DNA from 2 places in the Pseudarthrobacter sp. CCNWLW217 genome. Region 2 is predicted to be linked to the other one. Evidence: predicted binding sites of a transcription regulator. Region 2 holds the regulator's gene; the other holds the start of a gene.
What was found. Region 2 encodes LexA, which represses DNA repair genes until DNA is damaged. Its sites were predicted from a motif close to TCGAACANNTGTTCGA; they were not measured.

Region 1 (14,424 bases), on a different contig from region 2:
CAGCCGGGAAGAAGTGTGTTCAGCTGCGTTTCCTAGTCCTGGTCCAGTTCGCGGGATCGGTGTTTCATCCGTTGGGTGTGTAGCCAGATGCCCAGGGTCCATTCTTGGTGGCTTTCGGTGTTTTTGTGCCGGGGCCAGTCGTTGCTGGCTGCCATGTAGTTCATCAGTTCGGCCAGGCGCTGGTGCCAGCGTGCTTCATCCTTGGCTTTGCGGCCCGGCTGTTGATCCCAGCCGGGAATTGCCTTCAGGCCTTCCCTGTAGATGGGGGAGAGGCCACCCCGGTCGGCGTCCTGCCGCCGTCGCTGCAGCCACACCGCCAGTGCCCGTTCACGGGGGGACTTGCCCTTGAATGAGGGCAGTCTGCCTTCTGTTTCGTACAGGGCGATGAGGTCTTCCATGTTCCGCAGCCCCGCGCCGGAGGGCTGGGAAGGTGCGCCGGCCGCCGCTTGATATTCGTCCCGGATGGATGGGTCTGCCTTGGCTGCGAGGTGGAGGTGGTAGCGCACGGTGCTTTTGGCTACGCCGGCTGCGGCAGCGATCTTCGGCGAGGGGATGCCTTGGCGGTACATCTGGACCCATTCCGGGTGCGGCGCCTTTCGCCTGTGTTCGTCGGGCATGGCGGTCAGTTGTCCTTGCGAATGGCGATCAGCTGCGTGCCTTCCGGAATCGCGCCCTCGAGGGCGGCCTTGGCGTTGTCGTAGCTGTCGCCCTGGGTGGCGATGTAGTCGATGCTGCCGTCGGCGCGCTGGATTGTTCCGATGAGTTCCACCGGATCAGCCTAAACCGCTCTCCGTGTTGGCTGCCGGATGCCCGGAAGGTCGGCGGCAAAAGCCTCCAGGGCGCTGCGCAGCCGCACCATCTCACGGAGCGAGTCCACGGGCCGGACTCCACCGAGTTCCGGGGCGGGCGTGATCATCCAGGCGGTGAAGTAGTTGTGCGGTATCTGCAGTTCCAGCGCGTGCCGGAACAGGGAGGTCATGGTGGGGTGCAGCTGGCCGCCGGCGAGGAATTGGAAGCCCGGGCAGTAAGTGCCGTCGCCAAGGAAGATGCGGACCAGCTGCTGCAACACTGGTTCCGGATCATCCATGAGCTCGGTGAGCCGGCGTCGGACCTGCTCCAGGGTGGGCAGGGTGAATTCGGCCCTGAGGTCCGCCCAGACCTGGTCGCTGACCGGCCGGCCGATGATCGGTGCCGGCATCAGGCGCCGTCGTTGATGGATTCGAGGAGCCACGTGGTGGCGAGTGGCTGGCGGCGCAGCGTGAATGTCCGCAGGGCTGCGGTTGAGGATCCGGACCGTGCCTGGATCCGCCAGTATTCGACGCTGACGAGGTCACCGCTACCGACAGCTGCGGTGCGGCGGGTGTCCCACCAGGAGTCGCGGGTGAACCAGTGCTGGGAATCAGTGTCCGGGTCGACGACCCAGATCCGGCCCTCGTGCCGGAGTGCGAGGGGTCTGCCTGTCGGGTCCGTGCGGACCTGAATGTCGCGGGTCAGTGCGGGGGCTTCAGGAGTCAGAGTCATGGGGTTCTTTCATGTGGTGCTTGGTTCATTGGTGAGGCAGAAGGGCTAGGCGGCTTTGACGAGGGGGAGTTCGTCCCAGTGGGTGGTGTATCTGGGGGAGAGCATGTCGCGTTTCATGGTCCAGTCGGGACCGCTGCGGATCCCGGCGTGGCCGAGGCCGATGGAGCCGCGGCCGTACTTTTTGGTGACGTCTTCGAGGAGGGTGCCGACGCGGCGTTCCTCGTGCGGGTTCTCGAACAGGGACAGGGGTGGCTGGTTCCCTGTGGGGCGGAGGTCGGTGACCATGATCCCGGCCCTGGCGTACCTGACGCCCTCGTTGATGAGGGGGAGGAGGGCGTGGGAGGCCTTGGTCAGGATGACCGGGTCCGCGGTGGGCATCGGCAACGGGATGCAGACCGAAGGGTAGGAGGTGTCTTTCGGGTTGAAGTGGGAGGTGCCGGCGAACGCGGTCAGGACTTTGGCCTGCAGCCCGTGTTTGGCCAGCCGGGCCGAGGCCTGCTGCCCGTACACACTCAACACCTGGCGCATGCCGGCGGCCGTGGTGATGGGGGTGGCGAAGGAGCGGGAGAAGTTCAGCTGGTCCCGTCCGATGCGTTCTTCCTCCATCGGGATGCAGGGGGTTCCCTGCAGTTCCAGTACGGTGCGCATCATGACCACGGAGAACCTGTCCCGGATCATGACCGCGTCGGCGCGGGACAGGTCAAGGATGGAGAAGATACCCATCACGTTCAGCCGCCGGGTCAGCCGTGCGGCGACTCCCCAGATCTCCACCACGGACAGCCGCCCCATCAGGGATTCCCGTTCGGTGGCGGGGACGGAGTCCCAGTGGCAGACCCCGCCGAAGACAGGGTTGTTTTTCGCCCATTTGTTGGCCAGCTTCGCCAACGTCTTCGTGGCGGCGATCCCGACGCAGACCGGGACGCCGACGTTCCGTCGGACGGTGGCTTTCATGGTCCGGCCGAGGGCTAGCAGCTCGGCGGGTGTGCCTTTGACTCCCAGGAAGGCCTCGTCGATGCTGTAGACCTCCAGCCAGGCCGAGTATCGGCCCAGCAGTTCCATCACGCGGGCGCTGATGTCCCCGTACAGCTCGTAGTTGCTGGAGAGCGCGACAAGGCCCCATTCCTTCGCGCGTGGGGCGAGTTTGAACCAGGGCTCACCCATAGGAATCCCCAGGGCCTTCGCCTCCGGGGAGCGGGTGACTGCGCAGCCGTCGTTGTTGGACAGCACGATCACGGGTTTGCCGTCCAGGGACGGGTCGAAGGCCCGCTCCGCGGACGCGTAGAAGCAGTTCACATCCACGTGCGCGATCTGCGGCATCCGCCGCGTCACAGCCGGCTTAGTCATGGCCGGCCTCACACATAATGAAGGCAACGGGTGGCCACGCCCCAGATGAGCAGGTCCGAGAGCGCGGGGACCCGGATGTCCGGGTATGCCGGGTTCTCGGCCTGCAGCACGACCCCGGTGGCAGTAATCCGCAGTCGTTTGACGGTCAATTCTCCGTCCAGGATCGCAATGACCACGGAACCGTCCTTGGGTTCGAGCGCCCGGTTGACGATGAGTTCGTCGCCGTCGCTGATCCCTGCCCGTTCCATCGAGTCACCGGTGACCCGGACAACGAAGGTGCTGGTGATGTCCTTGATCAGGTGCTCGTTCAGATCTATCCGGCCGTCGAAGTAGTCCTGCGCCGGCGACGGGAACCCCGCAGCGACCGGCACCGGGGAGACCAGCACCGACAACAACGACACGCCCGCATCTATCACACGGGGACCAACAATAACGCCCACAACACACCTTTATTCGAATATATGTTCGATTCATTCAGTGTACTCGCGAGGGCGGACATTCGCTCTTCCCCACCATGTTGCTTCCGATACAGGATCGTGCCGAGACCGGGAAACGGGACGGGTTGTACCCAAGGGGGACAGCTTCGAGCTGTGCGGAGGGCTCCACCTGACCGCCAGTGGGCACAACCCGTTCAACGCAGCGGCTCGCAGAACTCGCACTCGTTTCGGGCGTCCGCTGGCGCGGCCGGCTGTTGGGTCCAGTGCGCGCCGTCGCAGGGCTCCGGACCCCCTGGCCCTGTTTGTCTACGACGTTTTCTGGTTGCTGTCCTGCGGATTTTAGGCGTTCGCTCCAGCCCGTCTAGCCCCTCCTTCGTCGGGGCCGGCGGCCCGAAAATTCTTCAGCCAGGGATCCTCGCCAGCTCGGATCCCGCAAGATTTTTCTGACCTTGCCCAGAGGGTTGACAGGCCTCCGTCGGCCGCCAAGCAAGCAAGCTTGCCAGCAACCAAAAAACAACGGGGGGAGAGGGGAAGCTGGCCGGTCACCATTGGCCGCCCCGCCACCCCACTTCTCGGCAAGAAGGAACAACACCATGAACGCAGTATCCAAGAAGACGGTGATCCTCAAGGACACCGGGGAAACTATCGACGGCGTGACCGTGCTGGGGGATTACCACCTGAACGGCGGCTACGAGTGGATGGAACTCATTGGCGAACACGGCTGGGCTGTGATTCCCAGCTGGGGGAATGAGGGCTGGGACGTGGGCCAGTGGCCCTACGTCATGGTCGCGGCCACGCGGACCGCTGACAACATCGGGAACCTGTTCGGCGTGGCCACGTACTGCGAGGGCGACGTGACCTGCACCTACTACCGGACCAAGGCCCGGCAGTGGGATGCGATCACCGAACAGGCGTTCTTCCACTGGAAGAACGGCCAGGCCCACGGCCCGGCGGACTTGCCCGAAGCCGCCGCCGAGCTGCCCAGCCGGTACCGCATGCCCTACGCGGTCCACGCCGCCTAACCGCCGCGACCCTTGCCGGGCGGAAACCCGCCCGGCAAGGCCCCGGCCCGGCCCGTTCCGACCAAAGGACCAGAACCATGACAGAACCCACCGAATCACTGAAAAGATCGCGCAGACTGTTGTTTTCCTCGAAACCCTCGCCAAGCTCGTCGATAAGTCTCCCGAGTCCTACAGCGCGGCCGCCGCGCAAGATCTCGCCGGGCACATCCGCGCGATGGCCGACGCCGTGATCACGGGAGCCCGCGTTGACCCTGCCGTTGGACTGGCACAACGAGCTGGTGGCCGTCCTGTTCGCTCGGACCACCGGCCAAGGATGAACTAGCCAACCGAGGCTCCCACTTACTCAAGCGGGTAGGTGGGTGCTTCCCTTCTGTGCGCACCCAGGGGTGGCACAGTGCGGGCGGTCCGCCGCACGTGGCCGGCTCGGGCCGGTGGTTGCCCGCGGCGGACCGCCGTTCCCGCCATTGGAAGGGAAGAAATCACCTGGCGTCGGCGGCAAGCCCCGAGCTGGGGCCGGACTGGGCGGATCCGGGAGACCAGGGAAAAGTGCATGCTCGCAGGGCTCGCACCCGTTTGGGCGTCCGCTGGCGCGGCCGGCAGTTGGGTCCAGTGCGCCCCGTCGCAGAGCTCCGGACCCCCTGGCCCTGTCTGTCTACGACGTTTTCTGGTTGCTGTCCTGCGGATTCTAGGCGTCCGCTCCACCCCGCCTAGCCCCTCCGTTCCTCCGGGGCCTGCGGTCCGGGAATTTCCCTGCGGCGCTCCTTCGTCGCTGATTTCCTTCGGGAATTTCCCACACCTTGCCCTGCAGGTAGACAGGGCTCCGTCGGCCGCCGAGCAAGCAAGCTTGCCAGCAACCAAAAAACAACGGGGGAGAGGGGACGCTGGCCGGTCACCATTGGTCGCCCCACGCACCCAACTTCTCGGCAAGAAGGAGCAACACCATGAACGACTTCATCAAATTCACCCGCCCGGCCGACATCCTGGCCTTCATCCCGCACACGCTGGGCGAGGCCCCGACGGAATCCTTCGTCGCTGTAACCATGCAGGGCAACAAGCTCGGCGCCACCCTCCGCATGGATGCTCCGTTCGGTCTGGAGCCTGTGGCCTTTGCCCAGACGCTGGTCAGCTACCTGACCGCTGACGAGGCAGCGACCGGGACCATTCTGGTGATCTACACGGACGAAAACACCGCCCGCAACCAGCGCCCCTACTCCGGACACGTGCAGGCACTGCGTACCGAACTGGACACCGCAGGGATGCCCCTGAAGGACGCATGGCTGGTGACCTCCGAACTGTGGAGGAACTACCTCTGCGAGGACACGACCTGCTGCCCGGACAAGCCGCTGGATGCCATCACCACCAGCAACGGCAACGCCGCCTTGATCTACCGGGGAAGCAACGTCACCGGATTCACCGCACCGGCGCCGTTCACCGGTGACGAGACGGTACGTGAAGCGATCGCCGCCCACAAGCCGGACGGCTGGCCCGAGGACCTGGAAGCAAGACGTGCCAAGTGGGCCGAGGTTCTGGACAACCCCAAGACCCTCACCACGCAGACCGCGCAGGAGCTGGCAGGAGCGTTCCAGCACCCCACCATCCGGGACTACATGATGGGTGACATCATCACCCACGCCCCCGACCAGTTCACCTCGGTGATGCTGGGAGTGTTTCCTACCCGCCCGGACTGGGCTCGCGTGGACACCGCCCAGGAAGTCGCCTTCGAACTGATGAAAGCCACCCCCGAAGGGCAGCGCGCCCCCATGCTGTGCCTGATCGGCTGGCTGGAATGGCTCAAAGGAAAGTCCAGCTTCGCCGCCCGGTACTTCAAGCTCGCATTGGAGGACGTCGCCGAATACCGGTTGGCTGAACTATTCGCCGAACTGGTCAACCGCGGACTTCTGGCCGACTGTGTGCGGGACCCGAAGAAGTCCTATGACCGCCAGCTGAACCGCTAAGGGACAGGCCGGACCCACCCAAGGGGTCCGGCCTTCCCCGTCGGATCTTCCCCAGGTGCGCGGCGGCCTCCCCCGCTAGCGCTCCGCCGGCCGCGATAACGCTGCCGCGGGCGCAGCCACTTCCAGCCAGCCCGCAGAAACTGCCACTACTGTGAAAGGACACAAGCAGTCCTACAGCAGGCAAGGAAACAGGCGTGGCCAACGAGATCCGCATGACCGAGGACGACACCGTCGCCCCCGACGCGAGCCCCATCGAAGACTTCCTGGAGCTGCGCCTGCTCACCGCCAGCCCACCCACCGGCCCCGTAGACTTTCCCCTGGAAGACCACCGGCTCGACGAGCCGTAACCCAGCGCAGCGCTGACGCTGCACCCAGATTTCCTTTTGCCGAGGAAAAACCACGAAGGGCCGGCCACGTCAACGTGCCGGCCCTTCGTCATGTCCGCTGCTTTTCAGAACCAAGCCGCCACAAGGCCGCGGCCGCGAGACTGTTCAGGAACGCGATAAAGAGGTCGCCGGCAGCAGGCCGACCAACGATCAGGTCCACAGCCACCAGCACCACCGACCCGAACGCGGCAATAGTGAACACCACAGCCAGGATCCGGCGGACCCGTGGTGACTTCCACGCGCTGCCGCGCCGAGCCTCACTGCCGCGGCCAAGGTGCGGAAATGGATCGCTCATGCCCCCACCCTACTCAGGGACAAAGGCATGCTCGCAGGGCTCGCACTCGTTTGGGCGTCCGCTGGCGCGGCCGGCAGTTGGGTCCAGCGCGCGCCGTCGCAGAGCTCCGGACCCCCTGAACCTGGTGTGTCTACGACGTTTTTTGGCTGCTGTCCTTCGGATTGTACGTGCCCGCTCCGGCCCCTTCTAGCCCCTCCTTCGTCGGGGCCTGCACCCCGGAAATTCTTCTCCGGCGCTCCTGCGTCGCTGATTTCCTCCGAAGATTTTCCGTGCCTTGCCCTGCGGGTAGACAGGCCTCCGTCGGCCACAGCTCCGCAAGCTTCGCCAGCAGCCAAAAAACAACGGGGGAGAGGGGAGCTGGCCGGTCACCTTTGGTCGCCCCACGCACCCAACTTCTCGGCAAGAAGGAGCAACACCATGAACGCAACACCCACGCTTGAAGTGCTCGACCCGGCAACACTGACCGTGGACATCAACGTCCGCAAAGACGCCGCCCTGACCGCTGACTTCATCGCCAGCATCAAGGAACACGGCGTGATGGAACCGGTAATCGCCCACCGCAAGGACGACGGCACCGTCCACGTCCTGATGGGCCAGCGCCGCACCCGGGCCGCCGTCGAAGCCGAACGGCCCCTCATCCCGGTCCTGCTCATCGACTCACCCGAGGAAGCAGAACGCATCGTCACACAGGTCGTGGAGAACATCCAGCGAGCCGAACTGACCGAAGCGGACGAAGCTGACGCCTACCACCAGCTGTCCCTGATCGGCGTCTCGGCGGCCGCGATCGCCAAGAAAACCGGCAGGACCAAGGCCAAAGTCGAAAACGCCCTCAAAGCCAAGGCATCCACCACCGGGACCAAGGCCCTCGAGAGCGGCTACACCCTCGACATGGCCTTGGTGATGACCGAGTTCGAAGGAGACCAGGACGCCATCGAAGAACTCGAATCAGTCATCCGCGACGAACCGCAGTACTTCGACCACATCGCCCAGAAAATCCGGGACGACCGCGAATCCAAAGCCCAGCTCGCCGCCCTGATCGAAGAACTGATCGCCCAGGGCAAGGCCATCGTCGAAGACGCCGGACACTATGCGGACGAGGAGAACCTGTACGTCTCAGCGGCCAAACGTGCTGACGGTGAACCGGCCACCGACGAGGACGCCAAAGCCTTTGTGATCAGCACCGACTACCGGGGCCAGCACACCGCCCAGCCTGTCATCAGCGACTGGAAGGAACTGGGCTTCACCCCAAAGTACGAACGCTACAACGGGAGCGGGACGCAGGCACAGAAGGGCCCGATGACCGAGGAACAGAAGGCTGAACGGAAAACGCTGATCGCCAACAACAAGGCCATGGAATCGGCCACAAAGGTCCGCCGCGAGTTCGTCAAAACCCTGCTGGCCAGGAAGCAGGCACCCAAAGGCTGGCAGTACTTCACCGTCCACGCCATCACCCACCACTCCGAAACCGCCAGCGGCTACGACGGGAAGGTCGCGGCCGAAATGGTCGGGGCCAAGGTCGAAGAGGCTAACCGGTGGGGATGGAACCCGCTCCGGGACCACGTCGCCAAAACCGAAGCGAGGCCCGAGTTCTCCCTGATCGCGCTGGTCTGCGCAGGATATGAAAAGACCATCGCCAAAGACTCATGGCGGTCCCCGTCCCAGACCCACCGGGACTACCTGAACCAGCTGGTCACGTGGGGATACACCCCCAGCGAGGTCGAGAACATCATCCTCGACGGCCAGAAGCCAACCGAGGACGACGCGGCCGCATAAACACCCTTGCCGGGCGGAAACCCCGCCCGGCAAGACCCCGGCCACTCACCACGGAAGGGTCAGGAACCTTTCAGAAGTCGGGCGGTCCGCCGCCCAAGGCGAACCACAGCAGCCACTCACCAGCGGCCGACCGCCGATCAACGCACCCAGCAACCGCAGCACCAGGTGCCGCGCTACAGGGACACGACGTCCACCCGGAAGCTGCAGGCACCAAGGAAAACATTCAGCTAGGCTCAATCCGTAGATTTCCTTTGCCGAGGAGAACGCAGAAGGGCCGACTCATTTTGAGCCGGCCCTTCTTGTGTCCCAGGCGCCGGAGCGCCAGGGTGTCGCTTAGCAATCAGCCCGGGACATTCCGGGGATCGTTGCCGTAGCTGTTCTTGGAGCCGATCTGGCCGTCCTGGTTCCTGATGACGTGCTCCACCTTGTCAACCTGCGCAGCCTCCCGGCCTGCTGCCACTGCTTCATCCTTGGTGCTGTAGCCGGCGCCGAACGCCCGGCCTGTGCCTTCGCGCTTGTTCTTCCACGCGCCATCTTCGTAGTACGTCTCAATATCACCCTGGGCCATAGAAATCTCCCTCTCACGGTTGAACTTTCACGAATGGTGCAGACAGCGGAAAACCCCGCAGCACGAGTCAAGTTATGCGGGGTCTTCCTAAGCGCCGGCTCCGCAAATTGGGGGACATGCGGAGAAGCTCACCCCAATCTAATAGAAAGCAAGCTTACTTTTCAAGAACATGTCCATGGACGACCGGCAGGGGATCCGGGGTGGGGGCGGCGATTAGCGTCCTGGGTGGGGGTGGCAGCTCTTACTGCGGCTCTATTCCGAGGACCAGGAGCGCGGGGCTAAACGCCTGTCAGCTGACGGACCCGCCACTGCAATGGCAGAAATTTACACAAAATTCAGGCCAAAAATGCCTAGAATCAGCGCCTGAAAGCCTATTCATTCAGTTGAATGATTGGTAGAATTGAAGCAGCAAGTCAGACAGGCGAACGAAACTAATTTGAGATACGAAACCAGGTACTGAAAATGACTTCTTCACCCACCGAATACACGGTCTACACCAAACCAGAATGCCCGAACTGCGACAGGACCAAGTCCTACTTCGAGGACAAGGGCATCAGCTACACGGCCGTGGACATCACTGAAGTGCCGGCTGCCCTGGAATACATCACTGCCGAGCTCGGCTATTCCCAGGCGCCCGTCGTCGTGAACAACTCCGATGACCAGGACCACTGGTCCGGGCTGCGCCGCGACAAGCTCGTTCAGGCGAACATGAACCACACGGCAGCGTCAGCACATGCCTGAGACAACGGCAGGGGAGCGGTTCCAACTCAGCCCACGGCAATCCAGCGACGCTGACTGGTTCGGCCTGGACGCCAACCCGGAGGGCACCATCAACGTCCCCTTCGAAGATCCATACCAAGCCCTGCCAGACCCCTACGAGCCACAGCACGAGAACCCACACGACACCAGCAACACCTCACGGAAGGCAGCAACCATCATGGCCGGAGAAACCACGATCACCGTCATCGGAAACCTCACCAACGATCCCGAACTCAGGTTCACCCCTTCGGGGTCCGCGGTGGCAAACTTCACCATCGCCTCCACCCCCAGGACATTTGACCGGGCCTCCAATGAGTGGAAGGACGGCGAAACACTCTTCCTCCGGGCAGCGGTGTGGCGGGAAGCTGCCGAGAACGTCGCCGAATCCCTCACCAAGGGCATGCGTGTCATCGTTTCGGGCCGGCTGAAGTCCCGCTCGTACGAAACGAAGGAAGGGGAGAAACGCACCGTGATCGAACTCGAAGTGGACGAGATCGGCCCGTCCCTGCGGTACGCGAACGCCAAGGTTAACCGCACCCAGCGGAGTTCCCAGAGCGGACAAAGCGGGAATGGCAACGGCTTCCAGGGCAACAGCAGTTCGGCCGGGCAATCAGCCCCGCAGGACGACCCATGGGGCATCCCGGCCACCAGCAACGTCGGCGGCGGCTGGGGCAGCGGGCCTGATTCCGAGCCCCCGTTCTAAGCAGTACAACTGTCGGGGTCAGCAGATACGCTGGCCCGGACACACCAAGTCGCGGGTTGGCCGGATACTCAGGGAACTCGCACGCACCAACAGAGACACTGGAGCATGGCGTTTCTGCCTCCGACGGGCACGCACCCCGGCACCTCTTTGCCCGTGACGTCTCGGAAGACGGCCGGAACAGCCTCACCGAATAACAGCCGCTTTCCGTCAGGGCCGGCAGATACGCTAAACCCAACGGACAAGATGAATCATCCACTCGAAAGGTTTCTCATGGAAACGATGAATACGTCACTGGCATCCATTGCCGTCGTCCTCTTTGTGGGACTGTGCTTTTTCCTCATGGTCCGAATCGGTGCCAGCAGAGGCTGGCTGATCTGGGGCAGTTTGTTGACCACCCTTGCCGGTGTTTCGAGCGCCCTTACCGTATGGATAGAACCAGGAACAGGTTTGGACGGACTGCGCCAGACCGGCAACGTACTGATGGCTGTTTCCGCGCTCATTGCTGCGCTTTCAGCTGCCTGGACCCTCGTTACAGTTCTTCGCCGCCGCACGGAAGCCTAGAGCTGCAGAAATGGGTGCGAGCTCTGCGACGGGCAACCGGCGTCGAGCCCCTTCCCCCACCGTGTGCGAATGGGACCGTAACCGGGAAAGCGGCGCCTGGGCTAGGGCCCAGGGCCATGGTTGTCAGGGCTCTCTATGCAGCGCATCTGATCCCTCCCGCCGCTGATTCCATACCTTTCTTCGATCAAAGGAAACCACCATGACACATGCAGATGACCTCCGTGCCTGGGCAAAAGGCGTGTACACGATCGAGGCTGCCACTGAGCTGTTGATCCGGGGCTTTGGTGGGAAGTTTGCTGCCCCTGGTAACCCTTGGGTCCACACAAGCACTGAGCCCCAAGGGCCCGGCCAAGTGAATGCATGGATCGATTTCGCAGCTGTCCCGGAGGGGACGGGTGTGCTCTCCGGTGGGGAACGTCGGGTTTTGTTGTTGGCGGCGTCGCTGGCGGAGGATGTTCCCGTCGTCCTGGGTGACCTCGTGTCGGGGCTGGACAGGGAGAACCTTGACCTTGTCCTGGCCGCGGTCGCTCATGCAGGCGGCAGCCACGAGCACTCCGATGTCCGTTTTAACGAGGACGGTTCCATGGCCCTGGGGAAGGGATTCTTGGACAGCCTGCATCCGTGGCCGAGGGCACTGCGTGCGGTCTAAGCAGGTTTGTTCATAAATGGTGAAGAAGCCGGAAAGGTTTCCTGCGTTCACGCCGTACTACACCGAGGAGCAGGCCGGGCAGGTCCGGGCCGCGTTCAGAGCGGCGGGTTTGCAGGAAGGCGATGCGAGCGTGTCGGACTTCATTGTCCGGGCGACGATGCGTGAGGTGAAGCGCCTGCAGCGCAAGTACAACGGCGGCAAGCCGTGGCCTCCGGTGAAGGCTGGCGAGCTGCGCCGTGGGCAGAGAACTATGGATGAGATGCAACACCGGAACGAGGGCGCATAGCGATGGGAAAGCGGATGGAAGAAATGAACCAGGTGAAGGGCCCGGCGCCGTTGCCGTTGCCAAGGATGCTGTCCCTTGAGCAGGTCCAGGAGATCCTGAACCTGGGCATGCCGTCGATTTATGCGCTGGTGAAAAGCGGCGAGCTGCGCGCGGCGCAGTTCGGCGGACGGAACGTCTGGCGGGTACGGCAAGACGACTTGGAGGCTTACATTGAAGCCGCGTATGAGAAGACTGCAGAGCGCATCGCTTCAGGGCAGATCCCGGACGGCGACGCCCCCGGCGGCAGCTAACCAATCCAGTTCCCAAAGCAGCATGAAGGCCGGCGCCCATCGGGTGCCGGCCTTCAACGTCATGGGGGACGTTTGTGATGCCTGGGATGTGCGGTTGATGCCATTACTTGGATCACGCGGGCCTGCGGTACTTGGTGGTGATGAGCGTCGCCTGCAGTTCGTGGTTGTCCCTGCCGGTGACCGGGCTGGAAGCCCCCCGGGCGTCTTAGAAGCCAGGCCATCGGTTCGGTTCCATCGCCACTCAAGGTTGCCCCGCTCGGCGGATGGGTGTTGTCCCTGCTGAAGGAAACCTGACCCCGGGACGGGTTGGCCGGCGACGCCGGTCTTGGTCCATGGGGAAGGGGCCCGGTGGTGATGTCAGCGTGCCTAGGCTGTGCACATTCGCCGGTCCCGGCGGTGACATTCCCGCCTTGGGTGTCCTGGCGTTTGTGTGCAGCCGGTCAGGTGGGTCCCGTCGTCCACATGTGTGCGGGAAAAGCCCGAAGGTTTTAGCTTTTGCCGTGCCCATGTGGTCGAGGGGCAGTCCTACTCCGCCGCGGTAGACCCTCCAGTGGAGGACGGGGAAGTGTCGTTCGACGTGGCGGCGGTGGCCGTTTTGCGGCGGCGCGTGGCGGCGCCGGATTCGAGCCCGAGCTTCTTCAGTTCCTCGGGGCTCCACCCGTCTTTGGTGGCGCGCACGTAGGCGCGCTTGTCTTCACGTTCTGCGTCGGCGAGCTGCTCGCGCAGCTCGGTGATGCGCTGTCTGGTCTTGACCAGGTTCGTGACGGACTCGATGCGTGAGTCCAGGAGGGCGCGGGCTTGGTTGCGGGTCTGTTCGATATCGATGGTTGGCATGCACCAACGGTAACCACACCAGTGGGCCGTTTCGGGGGAGCCACGCGCGCGGTGGTCCGATTCCAGACCCGATTAGCGACTGAGCCGCGGAAAGGAGGGTGAGCCAACTTCGGTGGAGCAAGCTATACATTTACACGGGTGTAAATGGCGTGTCGCTCACGGCCCTGTGGTTGTTCGCTTGGCACACTGGTCGTGTGGTCCCCGATTTCGGGGTCGCTGCGCTGGGCCGTTTGAAGGGATTGGGGGAGTGCGTGTCTGAGGAGATTGATTCCCGTTCCCGCATCTCCAAGCGGCGGCGTGAGAACAAACCAGCCGGGTCCAAGAAGCGCCGTGACCTTTGGGTCACCGCCGAGGAAGAAGCCGCCCTGGTTGCCCGGGCTGCCAGGGAGAAGGTCACGGTCCCGAACCTGATCCTCACGGCAGCGCTGTCGGAGGGGTCGGAGACGCCGACGGAGCGTAAGGCGGCGATGGCTGAACTGATGGCGATCCATACGTTGTTGGCCCGGGTGTCGAACAACGTGAACCAGATCGCCCGGCACGCCAACGCCGGTGACGAATTCCCCCAGGATGCGAAGGCTGCCCTGGCGTATGTGCGCGAGGTTGCCATGCGGATTGACCGGACGATTGAGGGGTTGATGTAGGAATGATTCCGAACATCACCCGTGGCTCCCGGATGTCCGGGCTGCTGCTCTACCTGGCCTCCACTGACGCGGACAAGACGAAGAACTCGCACACGGATCCGCACCTGGTCGCGGGGGACGCGGCGATCATGGCCTGGTACGACGACGGTGTCCTGGACAAGGATGACGCGGTCGCGATTGCGAAGCATTTGGACCAGCCCCGCAAGGCCTTCGGCGTCGAGATTCTGCAGAAGGATTTCCGCTGGGACCCGGTCAAGAAAGAAAGCGTACCGAACGGTCACAAGCCAGCCGATGTGTGGCACTGCTCGCTGAGCCTCCGCGCCGAAGAAGGCGCCCTGACGGACCAGCAGTGGGGGGACATCGCGAATGACTTCGTTGACGCCATGGGCTTCACCGAGGC
Region 2 (14,424 bases):
CACGCCGGGCGTCCTGGACCTGGTGCATTTTTTCTTCGCCCTTGGGCGTCAGCCGGATCGCCTGCGCGCGGCCGTCCAGGGGGTCAGCCTCCTTGGAGATGAGGCCAATGCTCTCCAGGAACGCGATCTGCCGGCTGACCGAGGGTTTCCCGACGCCGATACTCAGGGCAAGGTCAGTGAGCCGGATGGGTCCTTCCCGCCGGATAACCGTCAGCAGCCCGTAGGCGGCAGGTTCCATGTCGGGATGGACCTGGCGGGACAGCTGATGGGAGACGGACCGTGCCCTTCGCCAAAAGACGCTGATCTGGTGCTCCACAGTCTTCAACGCCGCGTCAACGGTGTTATCTGCAGGGTTGGCAGGAGCGGAAACGTCAGGGGAGTTGCTCATGGCAACAATTCTAGGGTCCCGCTCCATGAGAGACTCTATTGGTGCGAATCAGTGACTACTGGCGTCTGATGGACGACGAATTCGGTTCCGGCTACTCCCGGGTCCTGAGCAGTACCCTGATCCTGGCCGGGGTCGGCGGGCGTACCGCGGACCAGGCACTCGCCGCGGGAGTGAGTCCCCGGCAGGTCTGGCTGGCGATGTGTGACGTCCAGGACGTCCCGCCGGAACGCCGCCTGGGCCGGGACATCAAGCCGGCCCGCGACTGACCGCCATCAACCTGACACGCCGCCGGATTGTTCGAATATCTGTTCGGGTAAAGCTATGCTTTTCGTAGTGGGTTATCCACATAGCCGATGTCATCCGGCGAGAATGTCTGTGGGTGCCATTAGCGTCAGAGATGACCAAGAAACGGCCGCTGAGGCCACTCCACAATGAGAAAGCATTAGAGGTGTGAACCATGGCGGCAGCCCCGGATCGTCAAAAGGCGCTCGACGCAGCGCTGGCACAGATTGACAAGCAGTTCGGCAAGGGCTCGGTTATGCGGCTGGGCGACGAAGTCCGCGCCCCCATCGAGGTCATCCCCACCGGATCCATCGCGCTGGACGTCGCCCTCGGAATTGGCGGGCTTCCCCGTGGCCGCGTTGTGGAGATCTACGGACCGGAATCCTCAGGTAAGACCACCGTTGCGCTCCACGCCGTGGCCAACGCCCAGCGCCAGGGCGGTATTGCCGCCTTCATCGACGCCGAGCACGCCCTGGACCCGGAGTACGCCGCCAAGCTGGGCGTGGACACGGACGCCCTTCTGGTTTCACAGCCGGATACCGGCGAGCAGGCCCTGGAAATCATGGACATGCTTATCGGCTCAGGCTCGCTTGACGTCATCGTCATCGACTCCGTGGCGGCGCTGGTGCCCCGGGCGGAAATCGAAGGAGACATGGGCGACAGCCACGTTGGCCTGCAGGCGCGCCTGATGAGCCAGGCGCTGCGTAAGATCACCGGCCGCCTGAGCCAGACCAAAACCACAGCAATCTTCATCAACCAGCTCCGCGAAAAGATCGGCGTCTTCTTCGGTTCCCCCGAGACCACCACCGGTGGTAAGGCCTTGAAGTTCTACGCCTCCATCCGCATCGATGTACGCCGCATCCAGACGCTCAAGGAAGGCGCCGATTCCGTCGGTAACCGCACCAAGGCCAAGATCGTCAAGAACAAAATGGCACCGCCCTTCAAGATCGCCGAATTCGACATCATCTACGGCCAGGGCATCTCCCGCGAGGGAGGCATCATCGACATGGGTGTGGAACACGGCATCATCAAGAAGTCCGGTTCATGGTTTACATACGACGGCGACCAACTGGGCCAAGGTATGGAGAACTCCCGTCGGTTCCTGCGTGACAACCCGGAACTCGCTGCCGAGCTTGAGCGCTTGATCAAGGAAAAGCTTGGGGTTGGCGTCAAGCCTGCCGAGGCGGATTCCAAGGACACGCCGAAGCTGAAGGCTGTTGACGGCTTCTAGGGGTACCCCGGACTTCGTGGACGGGCAGGGCCCGGGCGTTGGCACCGGCCCAGGTCGACGCCGGAGGGGCCGGGGCGGCGGACGCTCCGGCTTCGGATCGGACGGGCCAAGCCCGGATTCCTCAGTTGCATCAGACCCGGAACCGGATCCTGCCTCGGTTGCGCGGGCGATAGTGCTGCGCCAGCTGACCAGTTCGGCCAAGAGCCGGCTGCAGCTGTCGCGAAAGCTGGCGGAGCGGAACATCCCCGAGGAAGTTGCCGAGTCCGTGCTGGACCGATTCCAGGAAGTGCGGCTCATCGACGACGCCGAGTTTGCGGACATGTGGGTGCGCAGCCGGGCCCAGTCGCGGAAACTGGCCAAGGGCGCTCTTCGCCGCGAGCTTGCCGACAAGGGGATCGATTCTGATACGGCCGCCGCAGCGTTGGAACAACTCTCCGATGAGGACGAGGAAGCCGCGGCCCGCGTGCTTGTGGAGCGGAAGCTCCGTCCGGGCACGGATCTGTCGGACCGGTCAGAGCGGGATAAGACCACGCGGCGGCTCGCGTCCATGCTTGCGCGCAAGGGATACCAGCCATCGCAGGCATTCAGGATCGTGGGTGAAGTGCTGGCCTCGCGCGCCGGCTACGCGGGTGAGGACGGTCCGCCGGATGGTCTGCCCTACGACTAGGCCCGTCCGCGTGACGCCCCGGTTTGGGTAATCGGTTGTGTTGGTTCGCCAGCGAAGCGGCTCTTCCGCCGACCCGGTACCCTTAACAGGTGAGTTTGACCATTCCTTCCCCCGCATCCGGTACCGTCCCGTCAGCCGACCCTGCCGTGCAGCCGCGTACCTATCAGGTGCGCACCTTCGGCTGCCAGATGAACGTGCACGACTCCGAACGGATGGCGGGCATGCTCGAGGACGCCGGCTACGTGCCGGCAGACGGTGACCACGCCGACGTGGTGGTCTTCAACACGTGCGCGGTCCGGGAGAACGCCGACAACAAGCTGTACGGCAACCTCGGCATGCTGGCTCCGGTGAAGGCGGCCAACCCCGGCATGCAGATCGCCGTCGGCGGATGCCTGGCCCAGAAGGACCGCGAAACGATCCTCAAGAAGGCACCGTGGGTGGACGCCGTCTTCGGAACCCACAACGTGGGCGCTCTGCCCGCCCTTCTTGACCGCGCGCGCCACAACAACGAAGCGCAGCTGGAGATTCTCGAATCCCTTGACGTGTTCCCCTCCACTTTGCCCACCAAGAGGGACTCGGTGTACTCCGGCTGGGTATCCATCTCAGTCGGCTGCAACAACACGTGTACCTTCTGCATCGTTCCAGCCCTGCGCGGCAAGGAGAAGGACCGCCGCCCGGGCGACATCCTGGCCGAAATCCAGGCCCTCGTGGATGACGGCGCCATTGAAGTCACCCTGCTCGGCCAGAATGTGAACTCCTACGGCGTTGAGTTCGGCGACCGGCAGGCCTTTTCTAAACTCCTGCGTGCCTGCGGAGAGATCGAAGGCCTGGAACGGGTGCGGTTTACGAGCCCCCATCCGGCGGCTTTTACCGACGACGTCATCGACGCCATGGCCGAAACGCCCAACGTCATGCCACAGCTGCACATGCCGCTGCAGTCCGGCTCGGATAAAGTCCTGCGCGACATGAAGCGGTCCTACCGGTCCACCAAATTCCTCGGCATCCTGGACAAGGTCCGAGAGAAAATCCCGCACGCCGCCATTTCCACTGACATCATCGTGGGCTTCCCCGGCGAATCCGAGGAGGACTTCCAGGCCACCCTGGATGTCGTGGAGAAATCCCGCTTTGCCACTGCCTTTACGTTCCAGTACTCCAAGCGCCCGGGCACCCCGGCGGCCGACCTTCCGGACCAGCTGCCCAAAGCCATCGTCCAGGAACGATTCGAGCGCCTTACCGCCCTGCAGGACAGAATCGCGGCGGAGGAAAACGCCAAACAGCTGGGCCGCAGGGTGGAAGTCATGGTCACCGCACAGTCCGGACGCAAAGCCGGGGAAACCCACCGGCTCTCCGGTCGCTCCCAGGACCAGCGGCTGGTGCATTTCTCAGTCCCGGTCGGGGCGCCGTCGCCCCGCCCCGGTGACCTCGTGACTGTTACCATTACCGAAGCCGCAGCTTTCCACCTCGTGGCCGACCCCACTGTGGAGGACTACAGCCTTCGGCGTTCACGAGCTGGCGACGCCTGGGACAGGTCGCAGGCCGACTCCTGCGGCGCACCGGCACCGGGCTCGGCAAAGACCGGAGCCGGCCGCACCGGGGTTTCGCTTGGCATGCCGTCCCTGCCGGTCCGCAGCGCCTGACCGGTGGCACACCCACCGGTCATTGCCGTTGTTGGCCCCACCGGGTCCGGTAAGTCCGACCTCGCTGTCAACCTGGCCCTGGCCCTGGACGGCGAGGTGGTCAACGCCGACGCCATGCAGTTCTACCGCGGTATGGACATTGGCACGGCGAAAATCACCACCGCCGAACGCAGGGGAGTTCCCCACCACCTGCTCGACACCCTGGACGTCACCGAGGAAGCGAGCGTCTCGGACTTCCAGCGGCAGGCCCGCGCCATCATCGCGGACATCCACCAACGTGGTAAGCGTGCCATCCTGGCCGGCGGTTCCGGACTCTATGTCCGTGCGGCGCTGGACGTCCTGGAGTTCCCGGGAACCGACCCTGACGTACGCGGCCAGCTGGAAGCGGACTTTGCGGCCGAAGGTTCGCGGCCGCTCCTTGCCCGGCTCCGTGTCGTCGACCCCATTTCGGCCGACCGTGTCTCAGATGCCCGGCGTATCATCAGGGCGCTGGAAGTCCACCAGCTCACTGGGCGGCCCTTCAGTTCTTTCATGCCCCGGCGGGAGTATTTCCAGCCCGCCCTCCAGATCGGACTGGCCGTAGACCGGGATCAGCTGCGCGAACGGCTGGCGCAGCGCGTTCATAGCATGGTGGACAAGGGGCTGCTGGAAGAGGTCCGCCGACTGGACGCGGCAGGCCTGCGCCGCGGCAAGACGGCCCCGCGGGCTTTGGGCTACTCCCAGTTCCTCAAAGTCCTCGACGGCGGCGCCACCGTCGAGGAAGCCGTCGAGGAGACCATCGTGGCGACCCGGCAGTTTGCCAGGCGGCAGCTGACCTGGTTCCGCGCCGATCCCCGGATCAGCTGGCTGGACTGGCAGGATCCCGAACTTGAAACCCGCGCGGCGGCGCTCTGCACCTGAACCCACGCAGCTCCCTGGCCGGGGGCGGGTTTCTGTGGCCCTGCCTTTGGCCGGTAGCCTTGGAGCATGGACGCTACCCCTGCTGTGACTCTCGAGCCAACCTTCGCCGCCTTGGGCGGACTCCGCTTCTCTAAAGGGCACGGTACAGGAAACGATTTTGTCTTGGTCGCTGACCCTGACGGTGTCCACACTATTGCCGCAGACCAGGTGGCCGCGCTGTGCGACAGGCACCGCGGCATAGGCGGCGACGGACTCATCCGCGCCGTGCCATCGCGATACCTGCCCGAGGGCCGGGAACTGCTCGAAGGAACACCGGACGCGGAATGGTTCATGGACTACCGCAACGGAGACGGCTCCCTGTCTGAGATGTGCGGCAACGGCGTCCGTGTGTTCGTCCACTTCCTCCGGGCCGAGGGCCTGGTTGACCTGCCCGACGGCGGGGCCCTGACCATCGGAACCCGCGGCGGGGTCAAGACCGTCGTCCGCACGGGCGAGGACTACGCCGTCGACATGGGCCCCTGGCAGTTCATCTTCCCCGGCGCGGCCACCGCCAAAGCCATGGACTCCCTGGTCACGGCCGATGGCCTGGAAGTACCCCGCCCCGCCATCTCCGTCAGCATGGGCAACCCGCACACCGTAGTGGCCCTCGCCGAGCTTTCCGAGCTGGAAGCCACCCGGCTCTACACCGCGCCGCATGTCGATCCAACACCCGTCAACGGAACCAACGTCGAATTCGTGGTCCCCGCGGAGCCGCTGGTGCACGACGGCGTAGGCACCATCACCATGAGGGTCCACGAACGCGGTGTCGGCGAAACGCAATCCTGCGGCACAGGCGCCTGCGCCGCTGCCGTGGCAATCCGGCATTGGGCCGGGGCCGGCGCACCAGACGCCTGGAACGTCAAGGTGCCAGGCGGCGTCGTCGGCGTTAAATTCTTTGCCGGAGCCGGTGGGCACGAGCACGTCGAACTCAGCGGCCCGGCCGTGATTGTGGCTAGCGGGACGCTTTCCTGACCCGCAGGATCCTGAAGGATTTGGCCGTGGCTTCCCGGGTGACGGTGAACGAGGCGTCCAGCTCCTGGGACAGCCAGCGCTGAAGGGAATCGGAGCCGAGGTTCTTTTGCACCACCAGCCATGCTGAGCCGCCAGGCGCCAGCCTCGGAATCCACAGCTTCAGCAGCGAGTGGAGTTCCTCCTTACCGATCCGGATCGGCGGGTTGGACCAGATCGTGTCAAAGCGGAGTTCCGGGTCCACGTCTTCCGGCATGCTGGCCGTCACGTTGCCCAGGCCGAGCGAAGCCGCATTTTCGTTTGTCAGCGTGATGCAGCGCTCGTTGACGTCCACGGCGTAGACATGGGCTGCCGGCGACTTCAGGGCCATCGTGAGCGCAATCGGACCCCAGCCGCAGCCGATGTCCAGCAGGTTTCCCGACGGCGACGGCGCCGGGACTTCGGCGAGCAAGACGGCGGTGCCCTTGTCTATCCCGTCAGGGCTGAAGATGCCACCGGATGTCTGCAGTGTGCGCGTTTCCCCAGCGAGATCCACCGTGAGCGGCTTGCGGGTAAAGGGCCCTGCGGGCGATGCGCTGAAATAGTGTGCGGACTCCATAACTGGCCAGATTAGTTGGCCCTGAAGCGTAAGGGAAACCGCGGGGGATCGGGTCTGCTAATCTGGAAGGCATGTTCCTGATCTTCGAGTAGCCGGCACGGGTTGAACCCGTCCCGCAGCCATGTCCCGCAGCGATGCAGGTTTCCTACCTTCCGCAGATGCGTCATCGACCAAGCTTTCGCCGGCTGGTCCGACCGCCGGGCAATACTCGAAGCCAGCTTCCCGCTGCGCCCCTCCTGACGTTGCCTGCGCATACCACTTCCTCCACCCTTTCGAAGGCGTGGATCCTACGCTGCACGCCATCGCTTGTACGGTGTGCGCAACAGACAGGAGTCCTGGATGACCGCCAGCCGTCAGCCCAGCGCGAATACGTCCCCACTCACCAGCAATCGGCACTATTCTGGAAATGCCGAATCTTCAAAGGAGACCATGACCAGCCAGCCCAACACCGGATCCGATCCAGCAGCCCAGGATATGAGCCCGGAGGAAATCCAAGCTGTCATCGACCGGATTCTTTCCAAGGATGTTCCGGCAAAACGAGGCCCCGCCGCAGAAGGCGACGGCAGGGCGGTGTTCGGCAAAGCCCAGGCGATCTCCCGCCTCGAAGAAGAACACAGCGCCTACGACGGCGACCAGCAGGACCTCGAAGAGCGCCGGGCACTCCGCCGCACGGCAGGGCTGTCCACGGAACTCGAAGACGTCACCGAAGTCGAATACCGTCAGTTGCGCCTGGAGCGCGTGGTCCTGGCTGGCCTGTGGGCCGAAGGAACGCTCGCGGACGCTGAGAACTCACTTCGTGAGCTTGCAGCGTTGGCCGAGACCGCCGGTTCGGAAGTCCTGGACGGCATGGTCCAGCGCCGAGCCAAACCGGACCCCGGAACGTTCCTAGGGTCAGGCAAAGCCCTGGAACTCAAGGAAATCGTGATGTCCACCGGGGCGGACACCGTAGTGGTGGACGCCGAACTGGCTCCCTCCCAGCGGCGCGGGCTGGAGGACATTGTCAAGGTCAAGGTCATTGACCGTACGGCCCTGATCCTGGACATTTTCGCCCAGCACGCCAAGAGCCGTGAGGGCAAGGCCCAGGTGGAACTGGCTCAGCTCGAATACTTGCTGCCACGCCTGCGCGGCTGGGGCGAATCCATGTCCCGCCAGGCTGGTGGCCAGGTGGGCGGCGCTGGCGCCGGTATGGGTTCGCGTGGTCCCGGTGAGACGAAAATCGAACTGGACCGTCGCCGAATCCGTACCCGCATGGCTAAGCTGCGGCGCGAGATCGCCGCGATGAAGCCGGCCCGGGAAACCAAACGGGCCAACCGGCGTCGTAATTCAGTGCCGTCCGTTGCCATCGCCGGCTACACCAACGCCGGGAAATCGTCGTTGCTGAACCGGCTGACGGACGCTGGCGTGCTGGTGGAGAACGCGTTGTTCGCCACCTTGGATCCGACCGTGCGCAAGGCGGAGACCGCGGATGGCCTGGGCTATACCCTGGCGGACACCGTGGGCTTTGTCCGCTCCCTTCCCACCCAGCTCGTGGAGGCATTCCGTTCCACACTGGAGGAAGTAGCGGACGCGGACCTCATCCTGCATGTGGTGGATGCCTCGCACCCGGACCCGGAAGGCCAGATCGCCGCCGTCCGCAAGGTGTTCAGCGAAGTCGATGCCCGCAAGGTGCCGGAAATCATCGTCCTGAATAAGGCAGACGCCGCGGATCCGTTTGTGATCGAACGACTCAAGCAGCGCGAACCCCGCCATGTGGTGGTGTCGGCGCGGACCGGCGAAGGGATCGCGGAGCTGCTGCGCGAGATCAGCAGCTCGATCCCGCGGCCCAGCGTCAAGCTTGAACTCCTCATTCCCTACAATCGTGGCGACGTGATCAGCAAACTGCATGACACCGACGCGGAAATCCTCAGCCTTGACCATGGCGAGGACGGAACGCGGGCAGTGGTGATGGTCCGGGAAGGCCTCGCGGCTGAACTGGAATCATTCGTCAGCAATGGCTGAACCGGTGGCAGGTGAGCCTTCAGGCACGGCCAGCGAGCAGTTCGTGATCGAACTGCTCGACCGCGCCGTGGCCGGAATGGGCGGACAAAGCCGGAGCGGCCAGCATGAGATGGCCAGGCAGGTGGCCCGTGCCATCGAAACCGGCGACCACCTCCTGGTCCAGGCCGGCACTGGAACGGGAAAGTCGCTGGCTTACCTGATTCCGCTCATTGCGCACTCGCTGGTGAGCAACAAGCCCACCTTGGTTTCCACCGCAACATTGGCCCTGCAGACACAGATTGTGGGCCGGGACCTGCCGCGGCTGCTGAAGACCATCACCCCGGCCCTGGACCGCCCCGTCAAGGTGGCGCTGGTGAAGGGTCGCTCCAACTACGTCTGCCGGCACAAGCTTGAAGGCGGGTTTCCCTCGGAGGAACCCTCCGAAGGCCAGCTTTTTTCCCTTGGTGAGGACACCAGCGTGCCGCACTTCGCAGCCGCTCTCGGGGGACCGGCGTCGCAGTTGGGCAAAGAGGTAGTGCGGCTGCGCGACTGGGCGCAAAAAACCACTACCGGCGACCGTGACGAACTCCTCCCGGGTGTCACGGACCGTGCCTGGCGGCAGGTTTCGGTGACGTCGATGGAATGCCTGGGGGCGCAGAAGTGCCCGATGGCCGCTGAATGCTTCAGCGAACTCGCCCGCCAGGACGCGGCCGACGCCGATGTTGTGGTCACCAACCACGCGATGCTCGCCGTCAGCGCGTTCGAGGGGCTGGCTGTCCTGCCCGAATACGACGTCGTGGTGGTTGACGAGGCGCACGAGCTCCAGGACCGGGTGACCGGTGCGGTGTCCGGGCAGCTGTCCGTAGCGATGGTCCATGCGGCGGCTGCCGGAGCGCGGAAGCACACGGCCATTACGGTGGACGCCCTCAACGCTGCGGCCGCCAACCTGGAACTGGCATTGGCAGGGGTTCCCAACGGGCTCCTTCCCAACGGCCTAAATGACGAGCAGCTGGACTGCATCGACCAGCTGCGTGACGCCTGCAGGGCTGCCCTGTCCGACTCGAAGGGGGACAGCAGCCAGACGGCCGACGGCGGGCGCCAGCTCGCGCGCTCACGCCTGATGCTCATCCTGGAACTGTGTGAACGGCTGATCGTGGCCCGGGAGAACCGGGAAGTGGTGTGGTTCTCGCGTGCCAGCACCTTCGATCCGCAGCAAGGCTATGCGCAGCCCGACGACGCCGCACCGGCACTGATAAACATCGCACCGCTCAGCGTCGCAGGGAAGCTGCGCGAGGGACTGTTCGAAGGCCACACCGTAGTGCTGACCTCGGCCACACTGGCCATCGGCTCTGCTTTCGAGCCGGCCGCCGGCGGGCTGGGCCTTGTGGGCCCGGGCGCCCCGAGCTGGACGGGCATTGACGTCGGTTCCCCGTTTGACTACCCAAAGCAGGGAATACTGTACGTTGCCGGGCACCTGCCCAAGCCCGGGCGCGGTGTGTCCGCGGAGGCGCTGGAGGAGCTCGAGGCGCTGATCAGGGCCTCAGGCGGCGGTGCACTGTGCCTGTTCTCCTCACGTCGCGCCGCAGAAGAAGCAGCCGACGCCTTGCGGCCCCGTCTGGGCCTGAGCATCCTCTGCCAGGGCGATTCCACGATGACCGCCTTGGTCAAGCAGTTCGCCGACGAGCCCGACACATGCCTCTTCGGAACCATGTCCCTGTGGCAGGGAGTGGACGTACCGGGCGGCTCCTGCCGGCTGGTGGTGATTGACCGCATTCCGTTCCCTCGGCCGGACGACCCCCTTATGACTGCCCGCTCCCGGGCCGTCGCCCAGGCCGGCGGCAACGGCTTTATGTCGGTCTCCGCCACTCATGCCGCCATCCGGCTTGCCCAGGGTGCCGGCCGGCTGATCCGGTCCACCGGGGACAAAGGTGTGGTGGCGGTGCTTGATTCACGGCTGGCCACCGAGAGGTACGCCGGGTTCCTCCGGGGTGCGCTGCCGCCCTTCTGGCCCACCACAGATCGCAAGATTGCGTTTGCGGCGCTGGAACGGCTGTCCAAAGAGCACGCCTGAGTTAACTGCGAAGATCAGCTGAGCCAGCCCATGTGGGCGGGCTCAGCTGATCTTTTTGCTGCTGGGCACTGTACCTAGAGTGAACGCAGAACCGAAACGACCTTGCCCATGATGGTGGCGTGGTCGCCCAGGATGGGTTCGTACTGCGTGTTCTGCGGCAACAGCCACGTGTGGCCGTCCCGCTGGCGGAACGTCTTGACGGTTGCTTCGTCGTCCAGGAGGGCCGCGACGATGTCCCCGTTCACGGCGTCGGCCTGGCGCCTCACCACCACCCAGTCGCCATCGCAGATGGCCGCGTCCACCATGGAGTCTCCGGCCACCCTGAGCATAAAGAGCTCGCCCTGACCGACCAGTTGGCGGGGGAGGGGCATCACGTCTTCAACCACCTGGTCCGCAAGGATCGGCCCGCCGGCTGCGATCCGGCCCACCAGGGGAACCATGGCCGTATCCATGGCAGTGGAAAGCTCCGTTACCTTCCCGCCGCTGATGCCCCGCAGGGTTGCCGGTGCGGCGGAGCCCGGAGCCTTGGCAGTCCCGGCATCCAGGGTGAGCGGCATCAGGACCTCCATGGCCCGTGGCCGCTTAGGGTCCCGGCGCAGGTATCCCAACTTCTCCAGCTGCGAGAGTTGATGCGTCACGCTGGAGAGGCTGGCCAGCCCCACGGTGTCGCCAATTTCGCGCATGGACGGGGGGTATCCGTTGTCATTGACTGAACGCTGGATCGTTTCCAGGATCTTCTTCTGACGGGCAGTCAGCCCCTTGGGAGTCCTCTGGGGCTGTGGACCCCTCTGGGTCGCCCTGCCGCCGGCTGCTGCTGCCATGTTAGCCAATGCCTTTCCGTTGCCCCGGTGCCTCCGGCGCCGGGTGCCGGGAGCCTCCGGCATTGATTGTCAGACCCTGCTGATCAACTACAGAGGTGGCTGTACTTCGGGTGGTTGATCCTTGGTTCAAACGTAGGCCAGCCGCAACACTTTTTCAAACATTTGTTCTAGCGAGTCTCGACAATGTTCGTTGATAAGTGCTAAAACAGAAGAAGCAAAGTTCGAACATGTGTTCTATTCGCTTCCGGAAGCGTTCGAAGATTCGAATACTTCGGGAACGTCCGCTTCGCCGGACAAGCGGAAGGAACACTCCGGGCAGCAAAGCATGGTCCAGGAGGGCTCATTTCATGTCAGCGTTTTCAGCATCGCAGGACTCCCGTCCGCAGTTCGTCTCGGTACAGCACCTCACGTCAGTCCCGCAGGTCCGCCCCGGCAAGGAGCAGTTGCCGCCCCTTCGCCTGACGCGACGCGGACGGGTGGTCCTGATCGGCATCCCGCTGGTCCTGCTCGCTGTCCTGATCTTCCTGCTGGCGGGATTCTTGAACGCCCCCGCCAAGGCAGCAGACTCCGCAGCCGATCTCTCAGTCACACCGACAGTGTCCGTCACCGTACAGTCCGGGGAGTCACTGTGGGCGATCGCGGCAGCGGTTGCACCCGAGCGCGATCCCCGCGACGTGATAGCGGACATCGTCCAGCTCAACAACCTCACTGCCGGCGCTGTCGTGCCAGGCCAGCAGCTGTTTGTACCTGTGAAGTGACGCTGCCGCTGACCGTCACATTTTCGGGGTCCATGCTTCGGCACTAAACTGTTCAGGTGAATGACCAGCTAGAGCGTCTGAACCGCCTTCCCCTCCGCAGCAACCTCCGTGGCCTGACCCCGTACGGGGCTCCCCAGTTGGATGTTCCCATTCTGCTGAACGTCAACGAAAACACTCACGGCGTTCCTGCGGACGTACGGGCCGCGATCAGCGCAGCAGTCACCGAGGCAGCCGCCGGCCTGAACCGCTACCCGGACCGTGAATTTTCCGATCTCCGCGTTGCGCTGGCTGAATACCTTGGCCACGGTCTTGACGCAGCCAACATCTGGGCAGCCAACGGCTCTAACGAAGTGCTTCAGCAAATCCTCCAGGCGTTTGGCGGACCCGGCCGCACGGCCCTGGGTTTCCCTCCCACGTACTCCATGTACCCCCTACTGGCCAGCGGCACCGACACAAAGTACGTTGCCGGCCAGCGTGCGCTCGGCTACGGCCTCAGCGCCGAATCAGCCGCCCTGCAGGTGAAGGAACTCCGGCCGAACATCGTTTTCCTGAGTTCGCCCAACAACCCCACCGGCACAGGGCTGGGGCTGGATGTTGTGGAGGCCGTGTACGCCGCCGGCGAGGACAGCCAGACCATCGTGATTGTGGATGAGGCGTACCACGAATTTGCCCACGACGGTACGCCGAGCGCCCTGACCTTGCTGCCGGGCCGGGAACGCCTCATCGTCACCCGGACCATGAGCAAGGCCTTTGCCCTCGCCGGAGCCCGGCTGGGCTACATGGCTGCCGCACCCGAAGTGACGGACGCCCTGCGCCTCGTGCGGCTGCCGTACCACCTGTCCGCCGTCACGCAAGCCACGGCCTTGGCCGCCCTCCAGCACCGCGAGGCGCTGATGGCCGATGTTGAGGACATCAAGAAGCAGCGTGACCGCATCGTCTCGGAGCTCACACGGATGGGCCTCAAACCCGCCGCTTCGGACTCGAACTTCGTCTTTTTCGGCGGACTGGACCGGCCCCACGACGTCTGGCAGCAGCTGCTGGACTCCGGCGTCCTGATCAGGGACGTCGGAATCCCCGGCCATTTGCGCGTCACAGCCGGGACTGAGACAGAAACCACTGCCTTCCTCACATCCCTGGAAGCCATCCTGGCGAGCCAGGCAAAGCTGCCCGCCTAAACTTGAGTTAGCCGCGCTGCGCGCGCCGGCAATCACTCCTTCTTCGCAAAGGACATATGACCATGAGTTCCACCGGATCCAGCACTGCCGCGTCCCGCATCGCACGCATGGAGCGTGCCACCAGCGAATCGTCAGTACTCGTGGAGATCAACCTCGACGGAACCGGCGTCTCAAACATCGACACCTCGGTCCCGTTCTATGACCACATGCTCACGGCACTGTGCAAGCACTCGCTAATTGACATGACCGTCAAGGCCACCGGCGACACTCACATCGACGTCCACCACACCGTGGAAGACGTCGCCATTACCTTCGGTGAAGTCCTGCGCACAGCCCTCGGCAACAAGGCCGGCATCCGCCGCTTCGGCGAAGCCACCGTGCCGCTGGATGAGGCCCTGGCGCACGCGGTAGTTGATGTCTCCGGCCGGCCCTACCTGGTTCACGGCGGCGAGCCTGCCGGCCAGGAGTACCACCTGATCGGTGGCCACTTCACCGGGTCGCTGACACGGCACGTCTTCGAGGCCATCACGCTGCACGCAGGCATCTGCCTGCACATGAACGTCATCGCCGGCCGGGACCCGCACCACATCGTCGAGGCACAGTTCAAGGCATTCGCCCGTGCATTGCGTGCAGCCGTGGAGCCCGATCCCCGTGTAGAAGGCATTCCGTCCACCAAGGGTGCCCTGTGAGCGGCCAGATCCTCCGCGACGGCGCCGTGATCGACCCGGCTTCCCTGAAGAAGCCGGAATCGCCCGAAGGCAAGCCCACCGTCACCGTGCTCGACTACGGGTCCGGTAACGTCCGTTCCGCCGTGCGCGCCCTCGAACGGGCCGGGGCAGAAGTCATCCTCAGCTCCAAGCCCGAGGACGTACTGAACGCCGACGGCCTCGTGGTCCCCGGCGTCGGCGCTT

Region 1: the regulator LexA is predicted to act here: its motif matches at 3,319-3,334, upstream of V9L18_RS15120 (LexA family protein).

The regions. Positions count from the first base shown of each region.
Region 1 covers NZ_JBBCBT010000012.1:139,150-153,573, reverse strand. Annotated here, with positions in the region: gene V9L18_RS15145 (helicase-associated protein) at 33-617, opposite strand; gene V9L18_RS15140 (hypothetical protein) at 623-769, opposite strand; gene V9L18_RS15135 (hypothetical protein) at 779-1,198, opposite strand; gene V9L18_RS15130 (hypothetical protein) at 1,198-1,521, opposite strand; gene V9L18_RS15125 (Y-family DNA polymerase) at 1,567-2,865, opposite strand; gene V9L18_RS15120 (LexA family protein) at 2,874-3,305, opposite strand; gene V9L18_RS15115 (hypothetical protein) at 3,896-4,324, shown strand; gene V9L18_RS15110 (DUF4192 domain-containing protein) at 5,266-6,279, shown strand; gene V9L18_RS15105 (hypothetical protein) at 6,474-6,626, shown strand; gene V9L18_RS15100 (hypothetical protein) at 6,715-6,960, opposite strand; gene V9L18_RS15095 (ParB/RepB/Spo0J family partition protein) at 7,378-8,733, shown strand; gene V9L18_RS15090 (DUF2188 domain-containing protein) at 9,074-9,301, opposite strand; gene V9L18_RS15085 (glutaredoxin family protein) at 9,764-10,042, shown strand; gene V9L18_RS15080 (single-stranded DNA-binding protein) at 10,035-10,763, shown strand; gene V9L18_RS15075 (hypothetical protein) at 11,034-11,324, shown strand; gene V9L18_RS15070 (hypothetical protein) at 11,524-11,973, shown strand; gene V9L18_RS15065 (ParB family protein) at 11,990-12,259, shown strand; gene V9L18_RS15060 (helix-turn-helix domain-containing protein) at 12,274-12,549, shown strand; gene V9L18_RS15055 (hypothetical protein) at 13,075-13,383, opposite strand; gene V9L18_RS15050 (MobC family plasmid mobilization relaxosome protein) at 13,635-14,024, shown strand; gene V9L18_RS15045 (relaxase/mobilization nuclease domain-containing protein) at 14,027-14,424, shown strand, end outside.
Region 2 covers NZ_JBBCBT010000010.1:142,387-156,810, forward strand. Annotated here, with positions in the region: gene V9L18_RS13265 (MarR family winged helix-turn-helix transcriptional regulator) at 1-388, opposite strand, end outside; gene V9L18_RS13270 (DUF3046 domain-containing protein) at 430-654, shown strand; gene recA (recombinase RecA) at 846-1,901, shown strand; gene V9L18_RS13280 (regulatory protein RecX) at 2,071-2,568, shown strand; gene miaB (tRNA (N6-isopentenyl adenosine(37)-C2)-methylthiotransferase MiaB) at 2,658-4,205, shown strand; gene miaA (tRNA (adenosine(37)-N6)-dimethylallyltransferase MiaA) at 4,209-5,105, shown strand; gene dapF (diaminopimelate epimerase) at 5,172-6,116, shown strand; gene V9L18_RS13300 (class I SAM-dependent methyltransferase) at 6,097-6,711, opposite strand; gene hflX (GTPase HflX) at 7,141-8,709, shown strand; gene V9L18_RS13310 (ATP-dependent DNA helicase) at 8,702-10,759, shown strand; gene lexA (transcriptional repressor LexA) at 10,834-11,580, opposite strand; gene V9L18_RS13320 (LysM peptidoglycan-binding domain-containing protein) at 11,928-12,338, shown strand; gene V9L18_RS13325 (histidinol-phosphate transaminase) at 12,395-13,513, shown strand; gene hisB (imidazoleglycerol-phosphate dehydratase HisB) at 13,576-14,202, shown strand; gene hisH (imidazole glycerol phosphate synthase subunit HisH) at 14,199-14,424, shown strand, end outside.